Regions from separate parts of the Streptomyces sp. NPDC104371 genome, predicted to be linked through region 1. Evidence: riboswitches for the same ligand, from Rfam matches in the RefSeq annotation. Region 1 holds a riboswitch; the other holds the start of a gene.

Region 1 (3,501 bases):
TCCAGGCGTAGGCGTACATCGAGGAGAGCTTGCCGATGGTCGGCGTCTCCATGAAGAGGTTCAGCGACTGGGCCTGGTCCAGATACGGCGTGCGGTCGGCGGCCATGTCGATCAGACCGCGCTGCGAGATCTCCCACGCCGTGCGGTACAGCGTCCGTACGTCCTCGGGGATCCAGGCGAAGTCCTGCACCGACCCGTTCGCGTCGCGCAGCGCCTCACGGGTCCGGGCGTCCCAGACGCCGAGGTTCTTGAGGTCCTGCACCAGATACGAGTTGACCTGGAGGAACTCACCGGAGAGGGTCTCGCGCTTGAACAGGTTGGAGACCTGCGGCTCGATGCATTCGTACGCACCCGCGATCGAGGCGATGGTCGCGGTCGGCGCGATGGCCAGCAGCAGCGAGTTGCGCATGCCGACGGTGGCGATGCGCTCGCGCAGCGCCGCCCAGCGCTCGGGCCAGGTGGGCGTGACGCCGTAGTGGTCGGGGTGCAGCACACCCCGCGCGGTACGGGTCTTCTCCCAGGCCGGCACCGGGCCGCTGCGCTCGGCGAGGTCGGCCGAGGCCTCGTACGCGGCGAGCATGACGCGCTCGGCGATCCGCGTGGACAGGGCCTTGGCCTCCGGCGAGTCGAAGGGCAGGCGCAGTTGGAAGAAGACGTCCTGCAACCCCATGGCGCCGAGGCCGACCGGGCGCCACCGGGCGTTGGAGCGGGCCGCCTGCTCGGTCGGGTAGAAGTTGATGTCGACGACCCGGTCGAGGAAGGTGACGGCGGTACGGACGGCGGAGTCCAGCCGCTCCCAGTCGAGTTCACCCGCCGCGGTGTCGACGAACGCGCCCAGGTTGACGGAGCCCAGGTTGCAGACCGCCGTCTCGCCGTCGTCCGTGACCTCCAGGATCTCCGTGCAGAGATTGGAGGAGTGGACGACATGGCCCGGCTCGGCCGTCTGGTTGGCGGTGCGGTTGGCGGCGTCCTTGAACGTCATCCAGCCCTGGCCGGTCTGCGCGAGGGTACGCATCATCCGGCCGTACAGCTCACGGGCGGGCATCGTCTTGCGGGCGAGACCCTTCGCCTCGGCCGCGCGGTAGGCGGCGTCGAACTCCGCGCCCCACAGGTCGACCAGCTCGGGCACGTCGGAGGGCGAGAACAGCGACCACGGCTCGTCGGCGGCGACCCGGCGCATGAACTCGTCCGGCACCCAGTGCGCGAGGTTGAGGTTGTGGGTGCGCCGGGCGTCCTCGCCGGTGTTGTCGCGCAGCTCCAGGAACTCCTCGATGTCCAGGTGCCAGGTCTCCAGATAGACCGCCGCCGCGCCCTTGCGCCGACCGCCCTGGTTCACGGCGGCGACCGAGGCGTCGAGCGTCTTCAGGAACGGGACGATGCCGTTGGAGTGCCCGTTGGTGCCGCGGATCAGCGAACCCCGCGAGCGGATACGGGAGTACGACAGCCCGATGCCGCCGGCGTGCTTGGAGAGGCGGGCGACCTGGTGGTAACGCTCGTAGAGGGAGTCCAGCTCGTCCTTGGGGGAGTCGAGGAGGTAGCAGGACGACATCTGGGGGTGCCGGGTACCGGAGTTGAAGAGCGTGGGGGAGGAGGGCAGGTACTCCAGCCGGCTCATGAGTGCGTACAGCGCCGCGACCTCGTCCACGGCGTGGGCGGTGTCGTCCTCGGCGAGACCGGAGGCGACGCGCAGCAGGAAGTGCTGCGGGGTCTCGATGACCTTGCGGGTGATCGGGTGCCGCAGCAGATAGCGGCTGTGCAGGGTGCGCAGGCCGAAGTAGCCGAAGCGGTCGTCGCCGGCGGGGTCCACGAGCGCGTCGAGGCGGTCGGCGTGGAGGCTGACGAACGTGGCCGTGCGGTCGGCGATGAGCCCTTCCCGGTGCCCGACGGCGATGGACTCCGTGAAGGACGTGACCTGCTGCGAGGCGGCCTCGGCGGCGATGGAGAGCGTCAACAGCCGTGCGGCGAGCCGGGAGTAGGCGGGGTCCTCGGAGATGAGCCCGGCCGCGGCCTCCGTGGCCAGCTCGCGCAGCTCCGCCTCGTCCGCCCGCGCGGAGCGGCCCCGCAGCGCGGCGGCGGCCACCCGGCCGGGGTCCGCGTCGGGGAGGTCGGCGGTCAGCTCGGTCAGGGTCCGCAGCAGGGCGGCACCGGGACCGTCGGTCCCGTCGGTCGCCGCGAGTGTCGCTGAAGCCGGTTCGGCTGGCGCGATGGTCACGTAGGGCTCTCCCTCGCTCGGCACGGGGCCTGGCAGAGGGCGGAGGCGGGCTCACGAGCGCGTGCGGGCGCGTCGCGTCCACCGGCCCATTCCACGAGGCCCGGACGTCAGGGCGCCCGGACCGGACGGTCGGGCGCTGCTGTCGGCAGGTCCTCGGACTGGACCTCGTACACCACCCCGTCCGGGGACGGAGGCGTACAAGTACACCGTTGCGGGACAGTTCCGGATTCGCACCGGATTCCCCTGCGGCGACAGCGAGCACGAGCATACATCTTGTGCCGGGTCGCCATGCCACCACCACATGTTGTGGCTGTATGGGTCGTAGTGGATCAGATAGCCCATGGCCTCGGGGCATGTCAGAGTGTCAACGCATAGGTGAGAAGGGTGACGTCGGTGAGTTCGGGGACGGGGTTCCAGTCGCGGTCGGGGGTGCGCGTGAAGCCGAGGCGGGTGTAGACACGGTGGGCGGAATGCATGGTGCGCTGGGTCGACAGGACGAGGCGCGCACAGCCCGGGACGGCCCGTGCGCGGTCGACACAGGTGCGTACGAGAGCCTCGCCGATGCCCCGGCCGCGCGCGTCACGGGAGACCGCGAGCATGCGTATCTCGGCCTCCCGGGGCCCGGCGATGTCGGCCATGGGGCCGCCGGAGGGGACGAAGGTCACGCCGCCGAGCACCCGGTCGCGGTCGACGGCCACCAGCACCTCGGCGGTGGCGGCCCGCGCGGCCACGTCCCGCAGCACGCCGAGGTAGGGGTCGCTGTCCCCGAAGTCGAGCAGCCCGTCCTGGAGGTAGGCCTGGGCGGTGATCTCCCCGAGGGGGCCGTACTCGGCGGCCTGCGCCCGCCGGATCAAGATGTCCATGGGGTCAGTGTGCGGGACGGGGTCAGTGTGCGGGACGGGCGCGACAACGGGCCGCCGGATGTCCGTCCGACGGCCCGCGATCGGGTCACGCGCGCTGTGCGCTCACCGCGTGCTCAGTGCGCCGCCTCCGTCAACTCGGCCTGGACGCCCGGGTCCCCGGCGTCCGCCGTGTAGTCCTCCGGCTTGGTCTCGTCGACCCCCTCCGGGGCCTTCAGCGCCCGCAGGACGACCGTCACGACCACCGTGACCAGGATGTTCAGCACGAAGGCCGTCAGGCCGATGTAGCCGATCTCGCCGATCCCCGGGATCTCCTTCGACGAGCCGCCGAAGTGCTTCTGGGTCGGGGAGGCGACGCCGTACGCGGCGACCGTGCCGTACACCATGCCGACCGCCCAGCCCGCCAGCAGCGCCCAGCGGTGGAACCAG
Region 2 (3,501 bases), on a different contig from region 1:
GGCCGGCACAGCCCGCGGCCACCAGCGTCACGACCAGCCAGACCAGGGCCCGCGCCGAGGAGCCGGGCACGAGCAGCGCGGCGAGCGCGCCCATGCCGACGGCGAGCACGCCGGTCGTCAGGGAGAAGAGGGCGAGCGGAGCCGCCGCCGTCAGCGATACACGCGTCATAGGTGGACCTCCCGCACGTGCCGGGACGTCCTTGGCCCTGTCCCCCATGTGGGTCCCTCCCGTCCTGTGGACGGATCTTCAGAAGCGGTCCGCTGCCGGGTTCTCGAGTGCAGCCAGCAAACCACACCACGCGGTACGGCGAAAGACGAGCACCGGGCCTTCGCGCCGTTTCGAGTCACGCACCCGCACACGCGCCCCAGCGGCGGCGACTTCGACGCAGGCGCTGTCATCACTGGACGAGTAGCTGCTCTTGGCCCACCCCCGCCCTGACGGGTCCCTGCCGATCACACCGACCTCCTCCTGGCCATGCCGTTCGTCCGCGCCCACCCCGCTCGTACTGCTGTTCTCCTCCAGTGTTCCCGGCTTCCGCTGCGGGGAAGAGCCCAGAAACCGTCGATTCGGCGTACCGATCCGGACTTCCGCCGTGTGGGACCGAGCACACTGTGACGTCGCAGGTCAGGGGGTGGTTGACGGGTGTTCGGGAGGCGTGGTGAACTGCCGGGGCCATACGGCGACAGGAGAGGAAGCCGGTGCGATTCCGGCGCGGTCCCGCCACTGTCACCGGGGAAGTACATCCCGGGAGCCAGGAACTCTCACCGCCGGTCTCGTCGAACCAGGGCGTGGACACCCTGAGTGAGGACAACACCGCCATGCTCGGCTGCCGTTCACGGTTCCGTACCCGACCTTTGACCCGTCCCGCGGCCGACTGAGCCCATGGGTGCCGATCGCGTCTTCGCGTACGGCGCCGCCGCCGGTCTTCTCGGTGACCTCCTGTTCGGCGATCCACGCCGTGGGCATCCGGTCGCCGCGTTCGGGCTGGCCACCGGTGCCGTGGAGCGGGCGGTGTGGCGCGACCACCGAGGGTGGGGCGCGCTGCACACCGCCGTGTGCGCCGGTGGCGCCGTGGCCCTCGGGGCCGTGGCCGCGCGCCGCGTACGTCCCTGCCCCGCCGCGTCCTTCGCACTGACCGCCGCCGCCACGTGGGCCGTTGTCGGCGGCACGTCGCTCGCGCGGGAGGCCCGGAGCATCGGGCGCGCCCTCGACGCGGGCGATGTCGAGGGCGCCCGCGCGCGGCTGCCGCATCTGTGCGGACGGGACCCGCAGGCGCTCGACGCCGACGGGATCGCGCGGGCGGTCGTGGAGTCCGTCGCCGAGAACACCTCCGACGCCGTGGTGGGCGCGCTGGTGTGGGGGGCGGTCGCGGGGGTCCCCGGGCTGCTCGGGTTCCGGGCCGTCAACACCCTGGACGCCATGGTCGGACACCGGTCGCCGCGCTACCGGCGCTTCGGCTGGGCCGCGGCCCGGCTCGACGACGTCGCCGGGTGGCCGGGGGCGCGCCTGACCACCGTACTGGCGGCGGTGGCGGGTCCCGATCCGCGGGGCGCCGTACGGGCCCGGCGTGCCGACGCCGCGGCGCATCCGAGCCCCAACGCCGGGCCCGTGGAGGCCTCGTTCGCGGGGGCGCTCGGGGTGCGGCTCGGCGGGACGCTCTCGTACGGGGGCCGGGTGGAGCACCGGCCGGTCCTCAACGGCGGAGGGCGGGCGGTCCGGGTCGGCGACATCGAGCGCGCCGTACGGCTGTCCCGGCGCGTGAGCGGGCTCGCGCTCGGGGTCACGGTCGCCGGGCGGTTCCTCGCCCGGCGGGTTCTGACGAAGGGACGTCTGTGATGAGCGGCGGACTGCTGGTCGCCGGTACCACCTCCGACGCGGGCAAGAGCGTCGTCACCGCCGGGATCTGCCGCTGGCTGGTGCGACAGGGCGTCAAGGTCGCGCCGTTCAAGGCGCAGAACATGTCCCTCAACTCCTTCGTCACGCGCGAGGGCGCGGAGATCGGGCGGGCACAGGCCATGCAGGCCCAGGCCTGCCGGATCGAGCCGACCGCGCTCATGAACCCCGTGCTGCTCAAGCCGGGCGGCGACCGCTCCAGCCAGGTCGTGGTCCTGGGCCGGCCGGTGGGCGAGATGAGCGCGCGCGGCTACCACGGCGGGCGGCAGGAGACGCTGCTGAACACCGTGCTGGACTGCCTGGTCACGCTGCGGAGTTCGTACGACGCGGTGATCTGCGAGGGGGCCGGGAGCCCGGCGGAGATCAATCTGCGGCGGACCGACATCGTGAACATGGGGATCGCCCGCCCCGCGCGGCTGCCCGTCCTCGTCGTCGGCGACATCGACCGCGGCGGTGTCTTCGCCTCCTTCTTCGGCACCGTCGCCCTGCTCGCGCGTGAGGACCAGGAGTTGGTGGCCGGGTTCCTGGTCAACAAGTTCCGCGGGGACGTCACGCTGCTGGAGCCTGGACTCGACATGCTGCGCGGTCTCACCGGGCGGCGCACCTACGGCGTGCTGCCCTTCCAGCACGGCCTCGGGATCGACGAGGAGGACGGGCTGAGGGTGTCGTTGCGGGGCGCGGTGCGGGAGTCGGAGGTGGCCGCGCCCGTCGGCGAGGACGTGCTGCGGGTCGCCGTGTGCGCGATCCCGCTGATGTCCAACTTCACCGATGTGGACGCCCTGGCCGCCGAACCGGGCGTCGTGGTGCGGTTCGTGGACCGGCCCGAGGAGCTGGCCGACGCCGACCTCGTGATCGTCCCCGGCACCCGGGCCACCGTCCGAGCCCTTCAGTGGCTGCGGGAACGCGGTCTCGCCGACGCGCTCGTCCGCAGAGCCGCCGAGGGGCGGCCCGTCCTCGGGATCTGCGGCGGCTTCCAGATCCTCGGTGAGCGCATCGAGGACGAGGTCGAGAGCGGGCTAGGGGTGGTGGCCGGGCTCGGCATGCTGCCCGTACGGGTGCGGTTCGCCCGGGAGAAGACCCTCGCGCGGCCCGTCGGCGAGGCGCTCGGCGCGCCCGTCGAGGGGTACGAGATCCACCACGGGGTCGCCGACGTCACGGGCGGCGAGCCCTTCCTGGACGGCTGCCGGGTCGGCTCGGTGTGGGGCACGCACTGGCACGGCTCGCTGGAGTCGGACGACTTCCGGCGGGCGTTCCTGCGCGCGGTGGCCGCCACCGCCGGTCGCCGCTTCGTCCCGGCCGCCGACACCTCGTTCGCCGGGCTGCGCGAGGAGCAGCTCGACCGGCTCGGCGATCTGATCGAACAGCACGCGGACACGGACGCGTTGTGGCGGCTCATCGAGTCCGGCGCACCGCTCGGTCTGCCCTACCTTCCCCCGGGAGCGCCTGTATGAGCACGGTGTTGTTGCTGTCCACCGCCGACACCGATCTGCTGGCCGCCCGTGCCTGCGGCGCGGCCTACCGGATCGGCAATCCGACGCGGGTGGATGTCGGCGCGGACCTCGCCGAGCTGGTCGAGGGCGCGGACGTGGCCGTCGTACGGCTGCTGG

Evidence for each region. A riboswitch is a leader RNA that binds a small molecule or an ion and turns the genes downstream of it on or off. The one in region 1 is predicted to bind cobalamin.
Region 2: linked by a shared signal. The riboswitch ahead of ACZ60T_RS16840 (cobalamin biosynthesis protein) and the one ahead of ACZ60T_RS08030 (ribonucleoside-diphosphate reductase subunit alpha) in region 1 are both predicted to bind cobalamin.

Annotation. Positions count from the first base shown of each region.
Region 1 covers NZ_JBVJNF010000002.1:481,905-485,405, reverse strand. The annotation lists gene ACZ60T_RS08030 (ribonucleoside-diphosphate reductase subunit alpha) at 1-2,212, opposite strand, end outside; cobalamin riboswitch at 2,340-2,487, opposite strand; gene ACZ60T_RS08025 (GNAT family N-acetyltransferase) at 2,569-3,075, opposite strand; gene mctP (monocarboxylate uptake permease MctP) at 3,189-3,501, opposite strand, start outside.
Region 2 covers NZ_JBVJNF010000004.1:605,418-608,918, reverse strand. The annotation lists gene ACZ60T_RS16850 (hypothetical protein) at 1-169, opposite strand, end outside; gene ACZ60T_RS16845 (DUF397 domain-containing protein) at 248-457, opposite strand; cobalamin riboswitch at 643-782, shown strand; gene ACZ60T_RS16840 (cobalamin biosynthesis protein) at 884-1,837, shown strand; gene ACZ60T_RS16835 (cobyric acid synthase) at 1,837-3,345, shown strand; gene cobN (cobaltochelatase subunit CobN) at 3,342-3,501, shown strand, end outside.